DNA from 2 places in the Salegentibacter sp. BLCTC genome. Region 2 is predicted to be linked to the other one. Evidence: riboswitches for the same ligand, from Rfam matches in the RefSeq annotation. Region 2 holds a riboswitch; the other holds the start of a gene.
What was found. Region 2 has a riboswitch for thiamine pyrophosphate ahead of pnuC (nicotinamide riboside transporter PnuC). Riboswitches for the same ligand answer to the same signal wherever they lie in the genome.
Positions count from the first base shown of each region.

Region 1: another riboswitch for thiamine pyrophosphate. It lies ahead of GUB10_RS10555 (TonB-dependent receptor domain-containing protein); the one in region 2 lies ahead of pnuC (nicotinamide riboside transporter PnuC).

Region 1 covers NZ_WYEW01000007.1:197,463-205,695, reverse strand. The annotation lists gene GUB10_RS10560 (hybrid sensor histidine kinase/response regulator) at 1-1,242, opposite strand, end outside; TPP riboswitch at 1,415-1,509, shown strand; gene GUB10_RS10555 (TonB-dependent receptor domain-containing protein) at 1,624-4,005, shown strand; gene GUB10_RS10550 (hypothetical protein) at 4,053-4,484, opposite strand; gene greA (transcription elongation factor GreA) at 4,604-5,080, shown strand; gene GUB10_RS10540 (HIT family protein) at 5,188-5,577, shown strand; gene GUB10_RS10535 (thioesterase family protein) at 5,577-5,987, shown strand; gene GUB10_RS10530 (HAMP domain-containing sensor histidine kinase) at 5,984-7,138, opposite strand; gene GUB10_RS10525 (flavin reductase family protein) at 7,251-8,129, shown strand; gene GUB10_RS10520 (DUF3127 domain-containing protein) at 8,131-8,233, shown strand, end outside.
Region 2 covers NZ_WYEW01000011.1:2,264-10,496, forward strand. The annotation lists gene GUB10_RS13460 (DUF11 domain-containing protein) at 1-1,582, shown strand, start outside; gene GUB10_RS13465 (gliding motility-associated C-terminal domain-containing protein) at 1,962-3,197, shown strand; gene GUB10_RS13470 (type IX secretion system membrane protein PorP/SprF) at 3,308-4,237, shown strand; gene GUB10_RS13475 (OmpA family protein) at 4,257-6,188, shown strand; TPP riboswitch at 6,332-6,525, shown strand; gene pnuC (nicotinamide riboside transporter PnuC) at 6,584-7,183, shown strand; gene GUB10_RS13485 (acyl-CoA dehydrogenase) at 7,250-8,233, shown strand, end outside.

The DNA of each region.
Region 1 (8,233 bases), on a different contig from region 2:
AACGATAGATACATTTTCATTTCTTTGAGCCGGTAGAGCATTGTAAACCGTATCTTCTATGAGTTTAGCCGGATTAAACGGTAGTTTTTCCACCGTCATTTTTCCTGCTTCCAGTTTAGAAAGATCTAATAAATCATTTACCAGATGCAAAATAAAGCTAGACGATTTTTTTACCTGGTCTATATAATGCGATTGCTTGGTGTTTAAGGAAGATTTTTCAATAAGATCTGTATAGCCAATAAGCGTATTTAAAGGCGATCTTAAATCGTGGGTAATGGCGGCCATAAATTGTTCCCGCCTTTTTAATAAGGTTTCTGCAAAATCTTTGGCTTCCTCCAGTTGGCTACGGTACTGCTGACTTTTAGTGATATCCTTAATGATAAAAATAAGTGATAATAATATAATTAAGAAGCTTACTATTCCGGCAATTATGAAAATTTGAGAGCTCTCTTTTATCATATCCTGGGAAACTTTTGCCCGTTGTATGGAGGCTTCCCGCTCTTCTAATTCAATTTTCCCCAGTAAACGGCGCAATTGCTGGTTAATAATCATATCATTTTCCAGAAATTCCTGTTCTTTTTTATCTACAGTATTTTGAAAACGCCTGGTAGCAATTTCCAATTCACTTAATACATTTCTAACAGAACCTATTATAGAATCGGCTGTTCGGTTGGTGAGTTTTTCGGCATTGTCTTCACGCGAATATTCCAGCAATCTAATTAATAGCCTTCGTTGGTGTGGTTCCAGATTAGAGAAACGTTGGTTGTAATTATAATCATCAAAAGAAGGATCTACTTTTTTTAATTCGGTTAAAACCTGTGAGTAATAGTTTTGATTTCGCTGTTGTTCTCTTAATTCATATAATTCCTGAAGGTTGGTAGACTTGTCAGAAAGTAATTTTTTGATGCTATCTAGTTCATTTTTTATCGAACTATCGGCATAACCGGTTTTTAACTTATTAATATTAAGTTTTATACTGTCTATTTGACTTTGGTATTTATCAAGGCCTGCTTCATTTCCGGTTTGAATAAGCTGCCTGCTTAAATTTTCAGTTTCATATAAGCTGGTGGTGATATCGCTCAGCATAAAAAGCTGTTCGTTGTTATTGTTGTTTTTTTCTGAAACCTGGCTAAAAGCAACCACCTGGTTCCATACCAGCCAAACAGCAACAGCAGCTAATGCGGCTATTAAGAGATAGCCGCTAATTACTTTATAAGTTATTGATCGTTTTGTATTTCGCATAAATTTCTTGTCACCAAAATTACGCCATTTATACGAAACGATACCGGCAATTGAGTGTTCTTAATTTTTTGAGCTAAGGTGGCCTCAGTTGGGCTTGTAGAATTAATTTTAAACGATAAATTTATAGACCTAAAACGTATGGTATATCCATAAAAGCTTTATACATTTGCGGCCAATCTCAAAGGGGTGCCACTTAAGTGTGGCTGAGATCATACCCAAAGAACCTGGGCGGGTAATGCTGCCAAGGGACATACGCAGAAAGCGTAAAAAGTATGTACTCCTGAAAATGCCAAAACACCGGTGGGCAATTTCAGGATTTTTTATTTAATTCAAAAACCAAAGAATAATAGCCCCTTTTATTCGTAAAATAATTTATTACGAATGAAATCTTTATTATTTTTTAGTGGCCTATGCCTTATTTCATTGCAGGCTTTAGCTCAAACCCACATTTTAAAAGGTAAGGTTACCCGTGGGGAAACCCCGGTAGAGGGTGTTGCCGTTTATGCCGTAGAATCGGGCAAAGGAACCGCTACCGACGAAAATGGGAAATATAGCCTGGAGCTTAAAGAAGGTGATTACCAGCTTGTATTTTCTTACGGAAACCAAAAAAGTTTAAACGTAGAACTCAATCAAGATCAAACCCTAAATGTAGACCTTGCAGACGTACAGGAAGTTCTGGATGAGGTTTTCCTATCTTCTTTAAGGGTGAACGCACAATCCCCCATAACTTATAGCAACCTTAGCAATGAGGAGATTGAAGACAGAAACCTGGGACAGGATATTCCTATTCTTATGAACTATATGCCCAATGTGGTTACTACCAGTGATGCTGGTGCCGGTGTTGGATACACAGGACTTAGAGTACGGGGAAGTGGAACGACGAGTACAAACGTAACTATAAATGGTATTCCTTATAATGATGCTGAAAGCCTTGGATCTTTTTGGGTGAACCTGGGAGATTTTGCTTCTTCTGTAGAAAATTTACAATTGCAGCGAGGAGTAGGAACCTCTACCAATGGTGCAGGAGCTTTTGGCGCCAGTCTTAATATTTTAACCGATGCTTATAGCGAAGAAGCAAATGCCGAAATTTCTAATAGTTATGGTTCTTTTAATACCCATAAACATACACTTAAATTTAGTACAGGTTTATTAAACGATCACTGGGAAATTGCCGGCCGGGCTTCACAAATTAAGAGCGATGGCTATATAGATAGGGCCAGCAGCGATTTAAAATCCTACTTTTTACAAGCCACGTATGTAGACGAAAATACACTGGTTAAGGCTATAACTTTCGGCGGAAGTGAAAGAACTTACCAGGCCTGGTACGGTATAGATGGGGAAACCCTTGAAAACGACCGAACCTATAATCCTGCCGGAATATATACCGATGAGGAAGGAAATACTAAATTTTACGAGAATCAAACCGATAATTATAAACAAGATCATTATCAGCTATTATGGAACCAGGAATATAGCAGTAACTGGTCTTCTAACCTGGCTTTCCACTATACCTATGGTCGTGGTTATTATGAAGAATATGAGGAAGATGCCACTTTAAATGAATTTGGACTTCCAAATTTTCAGGCTAATGGTGAGGAGGTTAGTACATCGGACCTTGTAGGGACTAAATGGCTGGATAATGATTTCTATGGAACCACTTTTGGGTTAAATTATAAGGATGCAGATTGGGATGTTAATTTTGGTGGTGCCTGGAATAGATATATCGGCGATCACTTTGGCGAAGTAATCTATACTCGTTTTGCCCAAAATAAGGACCCTTATGAGCCGTATTATGAAAACGTGGGAACAAAAACAGATTTCAACCTTTACGGAAAGGCAACCTATGCAATTTCAGAGAAGTTGGCCGGATATTTAGATATGCAAATTAGAACCATAGACTATGAAACTGAGGGAATGTTATCTGAAGGAACCGAATTTCTTATAGACGATTCTTTTACCTTCTTTAATCCTAAGGCAGGTTTAACCTATGCATTGAACAGTCAAAATCAATTCTACTTTTCTTATGCCCGTGCCAATAGAGAGCCAAGAAGAAGCGATTATGAAAACGGAGATCCGGAACATGAGGAATTAAACGATTATGAATTAGGTTGGAGATATAATAGCCCGAAGGTTCAATTAAATACCAATTTATATTATATGGATTATCAAAACCAATTGGTGCTTACCGGTGGTATTGATGATGTAGGTGCTTTTATTCGGGAAAATAGTGGAAACAGCTATCGTTTAGGCCTGGAAATAGATGCGGTAATTAGGCTTTCAGAAAAAGTAGTGCTAAGGCCAAACCTGGCATTAAGTCAAAATAAAAATAAAGATTTTGTAGCTACCTGGGATGGGGAACTCGTAGACTATGGCAATACAGATATCTCTTTCTCTCCTTCTGTAGTAGGGGGTAACAGAATTAGCTATTTACCGGTAAACGGGCTTGAATTAAGCCTTCTTTCAAAATATGTAGGCGAGCAATATATGAGTAATATTGAAGTTGAAACATCTAAGCTAGATGCTTATTTTGTGAACGATTTTAATATTCAGTATACCTGGAGAAATGCACCATTCTTTAAAGAAGTGGTTTTTACAGGATTGGTTAATAATATTTTTGGAGAAGAATATGTGTCTAACGGCTATTACTATACATTTAATATAGAAAACCCAGATACTGCTACCGGGGTGCAAACCCTTGATGGTGCCGGATATTATCCGCAAGCTACCACTAACCTTTTAGGTGGAATTACCTTGAAATTTTAATTTGTTTGTCGCCTCTCTCCTTCTTTTTTATGGGAGGGGAGAGGTTTTTAATTATAAACCTCTATGTTGTTTCCGCGGCGTTCAATTCGGTAAGGCTTCATAGAATACTTTCCATCACCTTCCAGTAATTCGCCCGTAATTATATTATAAGCATTGGCATCTTCACAATTACAGGTAGCAACTACCCCTTCAACAGTCATGGCCGAACAATTGTTTGGCGGATGATTAGGGTCGCTTAGCTCGAAAGCAGTGTACTGCGTATTGTTTATGTTGTAAACCACAACACCACGTATGCCCTGGTTATAAGTTACAAAGCTATTACCGGGATATTGAAGATCATTATATTCTGGGAAATCTAAATTTAGCTGAAGCCTAAAATTTAAATTGATAAGGTTAGGGTTGTTATGCGAATTATCATCATTTGGGGAGCACGCGCTAAAAAATATTGAAAATAGAAGTAAAATAAGCCTTTTTTTCATGAGATCGATAAATATTTCGCTAAATAATATTATTGTTTTCAAGGTGTAAATTTATTATATTTGTTAATTAAATCCCGTCGCGTTATGGGATTTTTTCTATTTATATAAACGATGTAGTTATGAGCAAAGTATCTTATTATACGAAAGAGGGGCTTAAAAAATTGAAAGACGAACTAAACCATTTACGTGATGTAGAAAGGCCAAGAGCTTCAGAAGCTATTGCCGAAGCCCGGGATAAAGGAGATTTGAGTGAAAATGCCGAATATGATGCAGCAAAAGAAGCACAGGGCCTTTTAGAAATGAAGATTTCTAAAATGGAAGAAGTGGTTGCAAATGCAAGGGTTATAGACGAGTCTCAATTAGACACCTCGAAAGTGCTGGTACATTCCCATGTAAAAATAAAGAACCAAACCAATGGTGCGGAAGTAAAATATAAATTGGTAGCTCAAAGTGAGGCCGATCTTAAAGCGGGTAAGATTTCAGTAGACTCCCCTATAGGAAAAGGTTTATTGGGCAAGGAAGTTGGTGATATCGCAGAGATTGATGTGCCAAGTGGTACTATGAAATTTAAGGTTCTGGAGATCTGGAGAGAGTAGATTTTCAGTTTTAACAGTTTTAAAAATCCTTTTCCAATACCTTTAACCAGGTTTTTGTGAAAAGGATTTTATATTTATTAAAATAACCAACTAATTCAATATGTATTATGTCTAGTTTATTTACAAAAATTGTAAAAGGTGAAGTCCCTGCCTATAAAGTAGCAGAAGATAGTCAGTTTTTGGCTTTCCTGGATATAAACCCTAATGCAAAAGGCCACGTTCTTTGTATTCCGAAGAAAGAGGTAGATAAGATTTTTGACCTGGAAGAAGAGGTGTATCAGGAATTGATGCGTTTTTCCCGAAAAGTAGCTATTGCTTTAGAGAAAACAATAGAATGTAAACGCGTTGGAATGGCAGTGGTTGGCCTGGAAGTGCCGCACGTACACGTACACCTTATTCCGCTTAACTCGATGAGCGATATGGATTTCTCTAAAAGTATTAAAATGGAAGACGAGGAGTTTAAAAAATTGGCATCTTCTATTCACGTGAACCTGTAATGAAGATTGAAGACTATAAATTAACGCTCCAATTAAGAATAGATTGGAGCGATTTAGATATGTATAAGCATGTAAATAATATTTCGTTTATGCGTTATCTGCAATCTGGCCGGGTAAATTTCTGGGAAGCGTCGGGGATTTACAAAATGTATGAAGAAACCAATATAGGGACTATGTTGGTTTCAACCCAATGTGATTTTAAAAAGTCGCTGTATTATCCCGGTAAGGCCATTGTAAAAACTAAACTGGATTTTATTAAGAATAGCAGTTTCGGCTTAAAACATTTAATTCTAGATGAAGAAGACGCTGTTTGTGCCGAGGCTAAAGATGTGGTGGTATGTTACGATTTTAATAAAAACAGGAGTTGCGCAATTCCCACAAATCTCCGGGAAAAGCTTTCTGGATTCTAAATTTTTCTAAGCGAAATTTTAAAAGTAGTGCCTTTGTTGATTTCGCTTTCTGCTACTTTAATCCTACCGTGGTGGTAGCTTTCAATAATTCTTTTTGCCAAAGATAAACCAAGGCCCCAACCTCGTTTTTTGGTTGTATGGCCGGGTTCAAAAATGAGATTGAATTTATTTTTTTCTACCCCTTTGCCTGTATCTTTAATGAAAATATGTGCCCATTTTTGATCTTCCTGAATGCTGATGTTTAATTTTCCTTTTCCGCGCATAGCATCTATAGCGTTTTTTACAAGGTTCTCTATAGTCCAACTATAAAGCTGCTGATTTAGCATTACAGGTATGCTTCCTTCGGGAACATCAATGCTAAACGCTATAAGTTTTGAACTTCTGCTTTTCAAATAATCAAAACTATGTTGGGTGGCTGCAATGATATTTGTTTCTTCCAAAATGGGGGCAGAGCCTATTTTAGAAAATCGCTCTGTAATGGTTTCCAGACGCGAAATATCTTTTTCCATTTCTACTATGTAGGTAGTATTTACATTCTCCTGCTTCAGGATTTCTGTCCAGCCAATAAGGGAGGATAAGGGGGTGCCAATTTGGTGTGCCGTTTCTTTTGCCATCCCGGCCCAAAGCTTATTCTGCTCGCTACTTTTAGTAGTGGTATAAAAGAAATAGACTACACCAATAAACAGGAACCCTATAAGTACAAGGCCTACGGGATAATATTTAAGGCTGTTTAAAACGGGAGAGTTCCCATAGTAGATATATTGTTTCTCTCCATTTCCAAGATTGATAATTATAGGCTCGTTTTCATCTTTCAGGTCGGCTAATAATTTCTTTGCACGTGCTGTATCTTCCAGCTTACCGGGGTCTATATTAGTGGTATAGGCAATTTTTCCATCGGCATCAGTATGGATAATGGGTATGGATGTATTGTTGTTTAAAATTTCAAGAATAAGATCTAAATCGGCATCTTCAGGAGGGGGCTCCCTGTCCAGGGCTTCCTGTGCTTTAGCCCACACGCTCATTTTTGCCCTTTCGTCTTCTTTTAAACGTTGAAAAAAAATACTGGTGTTCCATAATACCAGACCCACAACAATAAAACAAGAAATAATAATAAACCAGCGATTAAAGCTACGTTCGTCTGTAAAGTTCATAAAGGCCTTTAAGCTTTGAAAGATTTAAAGATAAGCGTTTTTAAACGAATTTTATTGCATAACCCGGCTTTTCATTCCCTAATGGTTTCGTTACCTTTGCCAAAAAATAAGTATGCTTACTATAGATCCTAAGGAGGTTAGTACAGGAAAACTTCATCGTTATTTGCTGGGAGCTATTGGGCCAAGGCCCATTGCCTTTGCCAGTACTATAGATGCTCATGGCCGTCCTAACCTATCGCCATTTAGTTTTTTTAATGTTTTTGGATCTAATCCACCTACGCTAATTTTTTCTCCTGCCAGAAGAGGTCGTGATAATACGGTGAAGCATACTTACAACAATGTAAAAGATATAGATGAGGTGGTGATCAATATTGTGAATTATGATATTGTTCAGCAAATGTCCCTTTCAAGTACCGAGTATGCTGAAGGTGTAAATGAATTTGAAAAAGCTGGCTTTTCAATGTTGAAGTCTGAGCTGGTACGGCCATTTCGAGTAGCGGAGTCTCCGGTGCAATTTGAATGTAAAGTAAAGCAGGTTATTGAGACCGGCCAGGAAGGAGGTGCCGGAAACCTGGTGATTTGTGAGGTTCTTAAAATGCATATTAATGAACACATTCTAGATGAAGATGGTTTTATAGATCAGCATAAAATAGATCTCGTAGCAAGAATGGGTGGTAACTGGTATACCCGTGCCAACCCGGGAATGTTCGAGGTACCAAAACCACTTTCAAGCCTTGGGATAGGAGTAGATGCGATCCCGGCTGAAATTAGGGAAAGTAAAATACTAACCGGGAACGATTTAGGGAAACTGGGTAATGTAGAAGCCCTCCCTCAAAGAAAACAAATTAACAGTTTTATAGCCGAAAATAAAGATTTGGCAGATTTGGTAAAAACTAGCAACAAAGAAGATATTCATACACAGGCACAGTTGTTTTTAGAAAAGAACAATGTTGATGCTGCCTGGAAATTATTATTAGCAAAAACAGATTAAGATGGAAGTACAAGGTAAAATTAAATTGATAGGGGAAACCAAAACCTTTGGGAATAACGGTTTTAGAAAAAGAGAAATGGTAGTGACTACCGAGGAGCAATATC
Region 2 (8,233 bases):
CTATATAATAGAGGTGAACAATGATACCCCAGCAGCAATTTCAAATATTGATATAGAAGACCAACTTACTGATGGGGAAGGAAATCCTATTCCCAACGGGATGCTTAATATTACAGACATTAGCCATAATGGTTTCACCAATGCTAATTTACCTACACCTACTCCTGGAGCACCTATAACTTCCGGGAATTTTAATGGAACCGTAGGTTTGCCGGCAAACAGCACCGGAACTATTACGGTAAAAGCCATTTTGAACGAAATTCCCACTGGGAACTTACTACAAAACACGGTCAATATTGGTAATAATGAAGTTACCGATCCCGATTTGGGTAATAATACTTCTACTGTAAACACCCCTGTTATAGCAGAGGGTGTGGACTTAACCATCAAAAAAGATACCGATCAGCAGTGTTTGGATGCCACCAATGGTAATGATTTTATTATAAGGGTTTCTAACTTAGGAACGGAAGATTTGAACTACAGTAGTACCAACGATGTGGTAGTGACTGATGAAATACCGGCAGGTGCAACACTTACCAATAACAGTACCGGTTGGACGCATAGTAGTAATGGTAATATTCATACATTTACTTTAAATGGTACTGGTACTTTAGGCTCAGGAAGGTCTGCACCGCCAATTATGTTTACCATAGATGGGGTTTCTTCCGGTTATACCAATACAGCACAAGTAGAATTTAATGGTTCAGGGAGTAATATAGAGCCTCCAGAAAACCTTGGGAACAATAGTTCTTCAATAAATATAGCCTCACAGCCTAATGCTCCTAGTGTGCCGGAAGCCGGTTATATTGAAGTTTGTCAGGGGGAAACCATTCCAACAAGTAATATTGCTGATCCCGGATATACCCTTACCTGGTATCTGAACGAAGGAGGTTCACCAATAATTCCTGATACCTCCACACCGGGTTACAATACCTATTATTTAAGTCAGAGCGAAGGGGGTTGTGAAAGTGAATTAACCGAAATATTGGTCCTGGTTAAAGATGCTTCTCTTCCCGAAAGTATGGGGGGATGTGATACGGGATGGTGCGTGGAAGATGTTGAAGGGGAAAGTTTTAGTTTATCGGATGGAGAATCGGTAACTTTTAATCAACCAGCTACTAATTATGGTTTCCAGTTTGATATTTATACTCTAGACAATTCATTTAACCTGGAGATTAACGATACCAAATTGGCTGTAAACGAACTTGAGTTTCAATCGGAAAACACAAACGGAATCAACGTTCGTTTTGCCGATGGTGATGAATTTGAAACGGACACAGAAGGAGATATATGGCAAATGACAGGAAGTGCATCAGCCCCTCTTATACGGGTGGTTATAGGTCCTACTGGCTCGGTAGCCCTCTATGCAAGTAAAGTTTCGGGAGGGCCGTTGTTTCCTTTGGTTTTAATCAATGATAACGAATTTAATAATATTCCATGGAACTCCACAGGTACAAATACGATTACTGGAACACAAAACGTAGTGGGAGCTACTACTATGACGGGCTATGGTAGTGGGAAAAATAAGACATCCTGTTTAATAATCACCAATCCTATGTTGCCTTCAAAAGCAAGAAACTAATGAATATTCTAAAGCACATATGTATGGCTAAGGGTTTTTATGAATATCGGAAGAATATCTCTCTCTTAAGTAAGGTAAGAGATACCACATTTTTAATATCTGGAATAGCCGATTTTATATACATAGGCAATATGCTGCCCGTGGTAATAAAAAAACAACCTAGATATATCTATTGCTCCTGTTCTCTATAAATTATGAATATAAATGTAGAGATCAACCCGCCTGGACTTAGAATGAAGCTAATGGGGACCGGAGCTTTTGGATGCTGAATGTTTTTTCAAACAATGAAAAATAGAATAGCAAAAAATAAAGAATTTGAATATCTAATGTGCCTGGTATCAATGGCAGGCATATTTTTAATATTAATCTACCTTAAATTATGCGCTTATTAATACTTATAATACTTGTCTTTCCTTTGGCGGTTATTGCTCAAACAAGCAACAAAGGAACACTCTACGTAAGTGAGGGTACTGAGTTTTCAACAGTAGAGCGTTTTAACAACTTAGAATATGCTGAGTTTTATAACGATGGCGAATCATTTATCTACAGTCATTTTAACAATGATGGTGTTGTAGATTTTTATGGTGAAACCGGTACAACCCGGTTTACCGGGAATAATCTGCAGCAAATTTCTGGAGGGGAAGCAAGTTACTTTTACAATGTCATTTTTGAGAATAACAGTGAGGCTGCTCCCTTCCAATTATCTGGCGATATACACATAGCCGGGGAGTCCAATTTTTTTCAGGGGGTTGTAGATAATGATAATTACGGTGGAAGCTTCACTTTTGGCGAAACTGCAGGCCATACCAATACCTCTAATGCCAGTCATGTAGATGGTCATGTAATTCATTATGGAACCGAAGATTTTAAGTTTCCAATTGGGGATGGAGGCTTTTACCGGTTTGCAGGTACAGCCGAAATGGAAAACACCAACAGTATTGTAGAAGCTAAATACTACCTGGAGAATAGCGATGCTTTATATCCACACGATTTACGTTCAGAATTCGTGGAAATAATTAATAAGAACGAGTATTGGGCTATAGAGAATATTGGCGATTCAGAAGAAACATTCATCAGTCTTTCGTGGAACGATGAAACCACGCCTTCAGAGATTCTGGCCACACCCCGGGAAGAAGCAATTCATATTGTAAGATGGGATGAAATGGAGAATAGATGGGTAGATGAAGGAGGAATAGTTAATAATGCCAATCAAACTGTTTCTACCATGGTAGATAAATTTGGCGTTTTTACCCTGGCAAGAATCAATGAAGTAAGTGTAATTCCGTGTCAAATTGCAGTTTATAATGCAGTTACTCCAAATGGCGATGGAGTTAACGATTATTTCTCTATAACCTCTGGAGCTTCTAATACATGTACAGAGAATATTACAGTAGAAGTTTATAACAGATGGGGTGTGAAGGTTTTTGAAACTGATAATTATGGGGAACAGGGAGATTTGTTTGATGGCTACTCCCGCGGAAGACTTAATGTTAATGGAAATGAACAATTGCCTTCAGGTACTTATTTCTACATACTCAAATTTGATTATTCAGTAGGGAACCAAGAAATAGACACCTTTAAAAAGGCAGGTTATTTATACCTAAATGCTAATTAATTAATGGATATCCCGGGAGAAGTTTCCGGGAGATTGGCCAGGAAATTATTTGTGGTTTCGAGGCAGGCTTCGAAACAATTAAACCTCAATTATCGAGTAAAAAAAATAGAATGGGAATAAATATTAAAAGAATACTTTTTTTCTTACTGTGTAGTATTGTTGTTTGCCTCCAGGAGGTAAATGCCCAGCAAGATTCTCAATATAGCCAGTATATGTATAATACGGTTAGTATTAATCCGGGTTATGCAGGTAGCAGGGGTATGTTGAGTACATTTGGGATGTACCGTAACCAATGGGTAGGGCTTGAAGGAGCTCCTGAAACTCTTAACTTTTCTGTTAATTCCCCAATTGGAATTAAACGAGTAGGGGTAGGGCTAAGTTTTATTAGTGATCGTATTGGGCCTTCTTCGGAAGATATTCTAACCGCCGATTTCTCTTATTCAATTCCCGTTTTTAATCCGGAAACAAAACTTTCTTTCGGCTTAAAAGCAGGTATCAATATGTTTAGCCTTGATGTTAACAAATTGGATATCGAAAATCCAAACGACGTGAACCTTATAAATAGAAACCTTACTTCTCCGGTAGTAGGAATTGGTTTTTACCTACACTCAAAGAAGTGGTATTTTGGAGTTTCAACCCCAAATATGCTTGAAACCGAGCATTATGATGAAATCGCTGTTTCAACAGCTACAGAGAAATTACATTTTTATGCCATTGGAGGCTATGTTTTTAACTTAAATAAGGATTTAAAATTAAAACCTGCTTTTTTGGTTAAAGCGGTTTCAGGGGCGCCTTTGGCCGTAGATGTTTCAGCCAATTTCCAACTTTATAATCGTTTTAGCCTGGGAGCTTCCTACCGCTGGGATGCTGCTATAGGTGCTCTTGCCGGATTTAATGTTTCAGATAATATTATGATTGGTTATGCTTACGATTATGACACTACGCCTTTACAAAGGTATAACTCCGGCTCTCATGAGATCTTTCTAAGATTTGAATTAGGAACACGCGTGCGTAATAGTGTTAACCCAAGATTCTTTTAATTAGTTAATAGCCCACTTTATGATTAAGAATTTTCAATACCTGTATATATTTTTCTTTTTGTGTTCAACTTCCACGGTAATGGCCCAGGAGGCGAAACTGGATAAGGCTAATGAAGCTTTTAATGAATATGAATATATTAATGCCCGCGACATTTATTTGGAGGTTGCTGAAAAGGGGTTTGAGTCTGAAGAACTTTTTCAAAGACTGGGGGACTCTTATTATTTCAATGCAGCCTACGATGATGCCGTTAGCTGGTATGAAAGGTTGTTTGATTTTGAAGAAGATCAGGAAACATCCTATCTAAGGCGGTATGCCCAGGCTTTAAAAGCAACCGGGAATGATGAGAAAGCGAAGCATTATTATAATTTGTTTAAAAGTAAAAATGGCGGGACACAGTCTTCTAGCGTCGAACTTAGTGCTGAAGATTATTTAGAATTAATAGATAAGAATTCTGATAGGTATCGTATCAAAAAATTAAACAAAATTAATTCTGGTGGAATTGAGTTTGGGCATTTCTATCAGGATGGAGATTTAATCTATGCCTCTACCAGGGATACCGGGATTTTTGTAAAGAGAAAAAGTGCCTGGGACGGACTTAGCTTTCTTAATCTTTACTCGGTAGCGATTAACAAAGATTCGGTATTAAATAAGCCCAAAAAATTAAAAAGAGGTATTTCCGGGAAATTCCATGAATCTTCTGCAGTGATAAGTAAAGATGGCGAAACCATGTACTTCACAAAAAACAATGCAGATGCCAAAAATAAATCCGAGAGCAAATATTTAAAGATTTATAGAACAAGAAAAAAGGATGGCAAATGGCAGGAGCCCGAAGATTTGGCTATAAATAGTGATGCCTTTTCTACGGCGCATCCGGCACTGGATAGTGAGGAAAAATACCTTTATTTCTCATCTAATCGTCCCGGAGGTTTTGGCAATTCAGATTTATATAGGGTTGCAATCCTAAAAACAGGTGAGTTGGGAGAGCCCGAGAATTTAGGTGCAAAAATTAATACAGAAGGTAAAGAGACTTTTCCTTTTGTGTCTAAAAACAACGAGTTATATTTTTCATCTGACGGGCATTTCGGATTGGGAGGATTGGACGTTTTCTATATTAAGATAGAAAACCCCGGCTTTGGAGATTTATTGAATGTTGGGGAACCAATTAATTCTTATGCCGATGACTTTTCGTTTGGTGTTGATACCCAAACCAAAAACGGTTTCTTTAGTTCCAATCGTACAAATAATGGAGATTTTGCTTATGCTGATATCTATTTTCTTAAGGAAAACTCAGAAATAGTAAATTTCTATAAAGCTACTATTACAGGGCAGGTAAAGGAAGAAGGAACAATGAAGCCTATTCCCCATACTACCATCACCCTATATAAAGATGATGATAGTGTCTATAAATTGGTAGAAACCGATAGTGAAGGGAATTATAGTGTGGTAGCTAATTATTTTAATTCTTATAGGCTTCGTGCCGAAAAGGAAAACTTTGATGCCAGGGATCATATAAGTGAAAGAAAAAAAGAAGCACAAAAAATCGATTTTCAGTTGAAGCGTAACAGCTTAGCTTTAGTCCCGGGAACCGATATTAGCAAAGTGCTAAACATTAAGCATATTTTATTCGATTTTGATAAATGGGATATAAGAAAAGATGCCCGGGTAGAACTGGAGAAGCTTCTTGCCGTTATGCAAAAGTATCCAAAGTTAAAAATTGAGATTAGATCGCATACTGATAGTAGGGGCTCTGATGCCTATAATAAAAAGCTGTCTGAGAGAAGGGCGAAGTCTACCATGGAATATCTTATAGAAAACAATATTGATGCAAATAGGTTAAAGGCAAAAGGATATGGAGAAGAGAGGCTTTTAAATGAATGTAAAAACGGAGTGAACTGTAGTAAAGAAAAGCATCAGGAAAACCGCCGATCGGAATTTATTATACTCGAATAGGAAACGAGCCTTCCGGGTGTATAAATTAAGAAGCTTGGAAGGCTATTTAATAAGCTATTTATTGTCTGTATAAACTCTGACGAAATTCTATATTTATTTAAACCACAAATACTACTAAATCTTCATAAATAAGCTATAGCTTTGTGCCTGAAATGGGGTGCTTGCTTTAAGGCAGGCTGAGATGATACCCAGGGAGTTTTACTCGACATTTGAGATTAATTTTTTTCTCGAATCAAGATTCATTTTCTAAAATGTTTCTTTGGGCTTTGTCCCAGATGTATTATACTCTGAACCTGATCTGGATAATGCCAGCGAAGGGATTTTTCAATGCTGATATTGTATTTCTGCAATTTTAGTTATCTCACCACCTCATTTCATTGTAAAATTAAATTACCATGATAGAGGATTTCTTTACAAAAATTGTTTGGTTGCAAGCTTTGGGGACTACTTTTGGAGTGGTGCAGGTACTGTTGGCAAGAAAAAACAATATCCATAATTATTTATTCGGAATTGCCTCTATCCTAATAGGCCTCTATGTTCTTTACCAGTCAAAATTATATGCCGATATTCTTTTAAGCCTTTATTATTTGGTGATGAGTATCTATGGCTGGTTTTTTTGGAAATTTGGTCGCCAAAAGGAGGAAACCCCAATTTCTTACGCCAGTAAATTAGAATATGTAAAAGCCATAGGAATTGTTATAGGCTGTTTTAGCTTAATGAGTTATTGGCTGCGTTTTTATACCAATTCTGATGTTCCTTTTTGGGACGCCTGGGTGAGTGCATTTGCCTGGGCAGGCATGTGGCTCATGGCCAAAAGAAAAATGGAGAACTGGATTTTCCTGAATATTAGCAATATTATTTCTATCCCATTGCTTATTTATAAAGATTTATATGTGTATGCAGCATTAACAGTTTTCTTGTTTATTGTAGGAACTTCGGGCTATTTTAAATGGCGAAAAATTGTTAAAACCAAGCAGGCGCAATTAGCAGCATAATAAACAACCCTATAATTTGCAATCCATTTTAAAGAATATGAATTTAATTTTCTAAATTTTTGTTTCATGATACAACCGCACCAAGAGCTTACCAAATTGTGTTTAGGGAAAGACATTTTTCCGGAAAAAGTTTTAAACTGGCTGGCCAAAGAGAATCTTTGGAACATTTGGGTACCCAAAAATTACGGAGGACTTGAACTTTTGCTTTCTGAAGGACTTTCCAGGCTTCAGGAACTGGCAAGAATTGATGGTAGCCTGGGTTGGACACTTACACTTTGTAGTGGTGCCAATTATTTTATTGGAAACCTAAAACCGCAAGCGGCAGGCGAAATATTTCAAGGTTCTAAAGCTCCTGTTTTAGGAGGTAGCGGAGGTGTTTTTGGCAAAGCTGTAAAAATTGGGGATATGTATAAAGTATCTGGTACCTGGCGTTATGCTACCGGTGCAGAGTACCTAAGCCATTTTACTTTAAATGCCGAAATTCACGAACATGGTAAAGCTGTAAAGAATGAGGATGGTTCACCAAAAGTTCTGTCTTTTGTGATTCCCCGGGAAAAAGTTAGCATAGTGAAAGATTGGAATAGTATGGGTTTAAAAGCTTCAAGCACTCACTCCTTTATCGTTGAGGATGTTTTGGTCTCTAAGCGGTTCAGTTTTATCTATAATGAGTTTCACCAGCCGCAGGATATTTTTAAAATTCCTTTTTCGGTATTTGCCGACCTAACACTTTGGGTGAATTATATTGGTATGGCAGAACATTTCCTGGCTGAAGCACATAAAATTAAAATGAATAAAAGCCTGGAGTCTTTGGCCAATATACTCTCTGTATCTAATTCAAAAGTTGCCGGGTTTGCAAAAACAATAGAGTCTAATATTAGATGTGAGGTGGAGATTCATCAAAAATATAGGGAAGAAGTACATATTTCGGCGTCAGATTCGGTAAAAAACCTGTCAAAAAGTATAATTGAAATATATCCCTATTTGGGAGTTAAAGCAAGTAGGAATAACGAGCCTTTAAATCAGGTGTTTTGCGATTATTTTACCGCCACA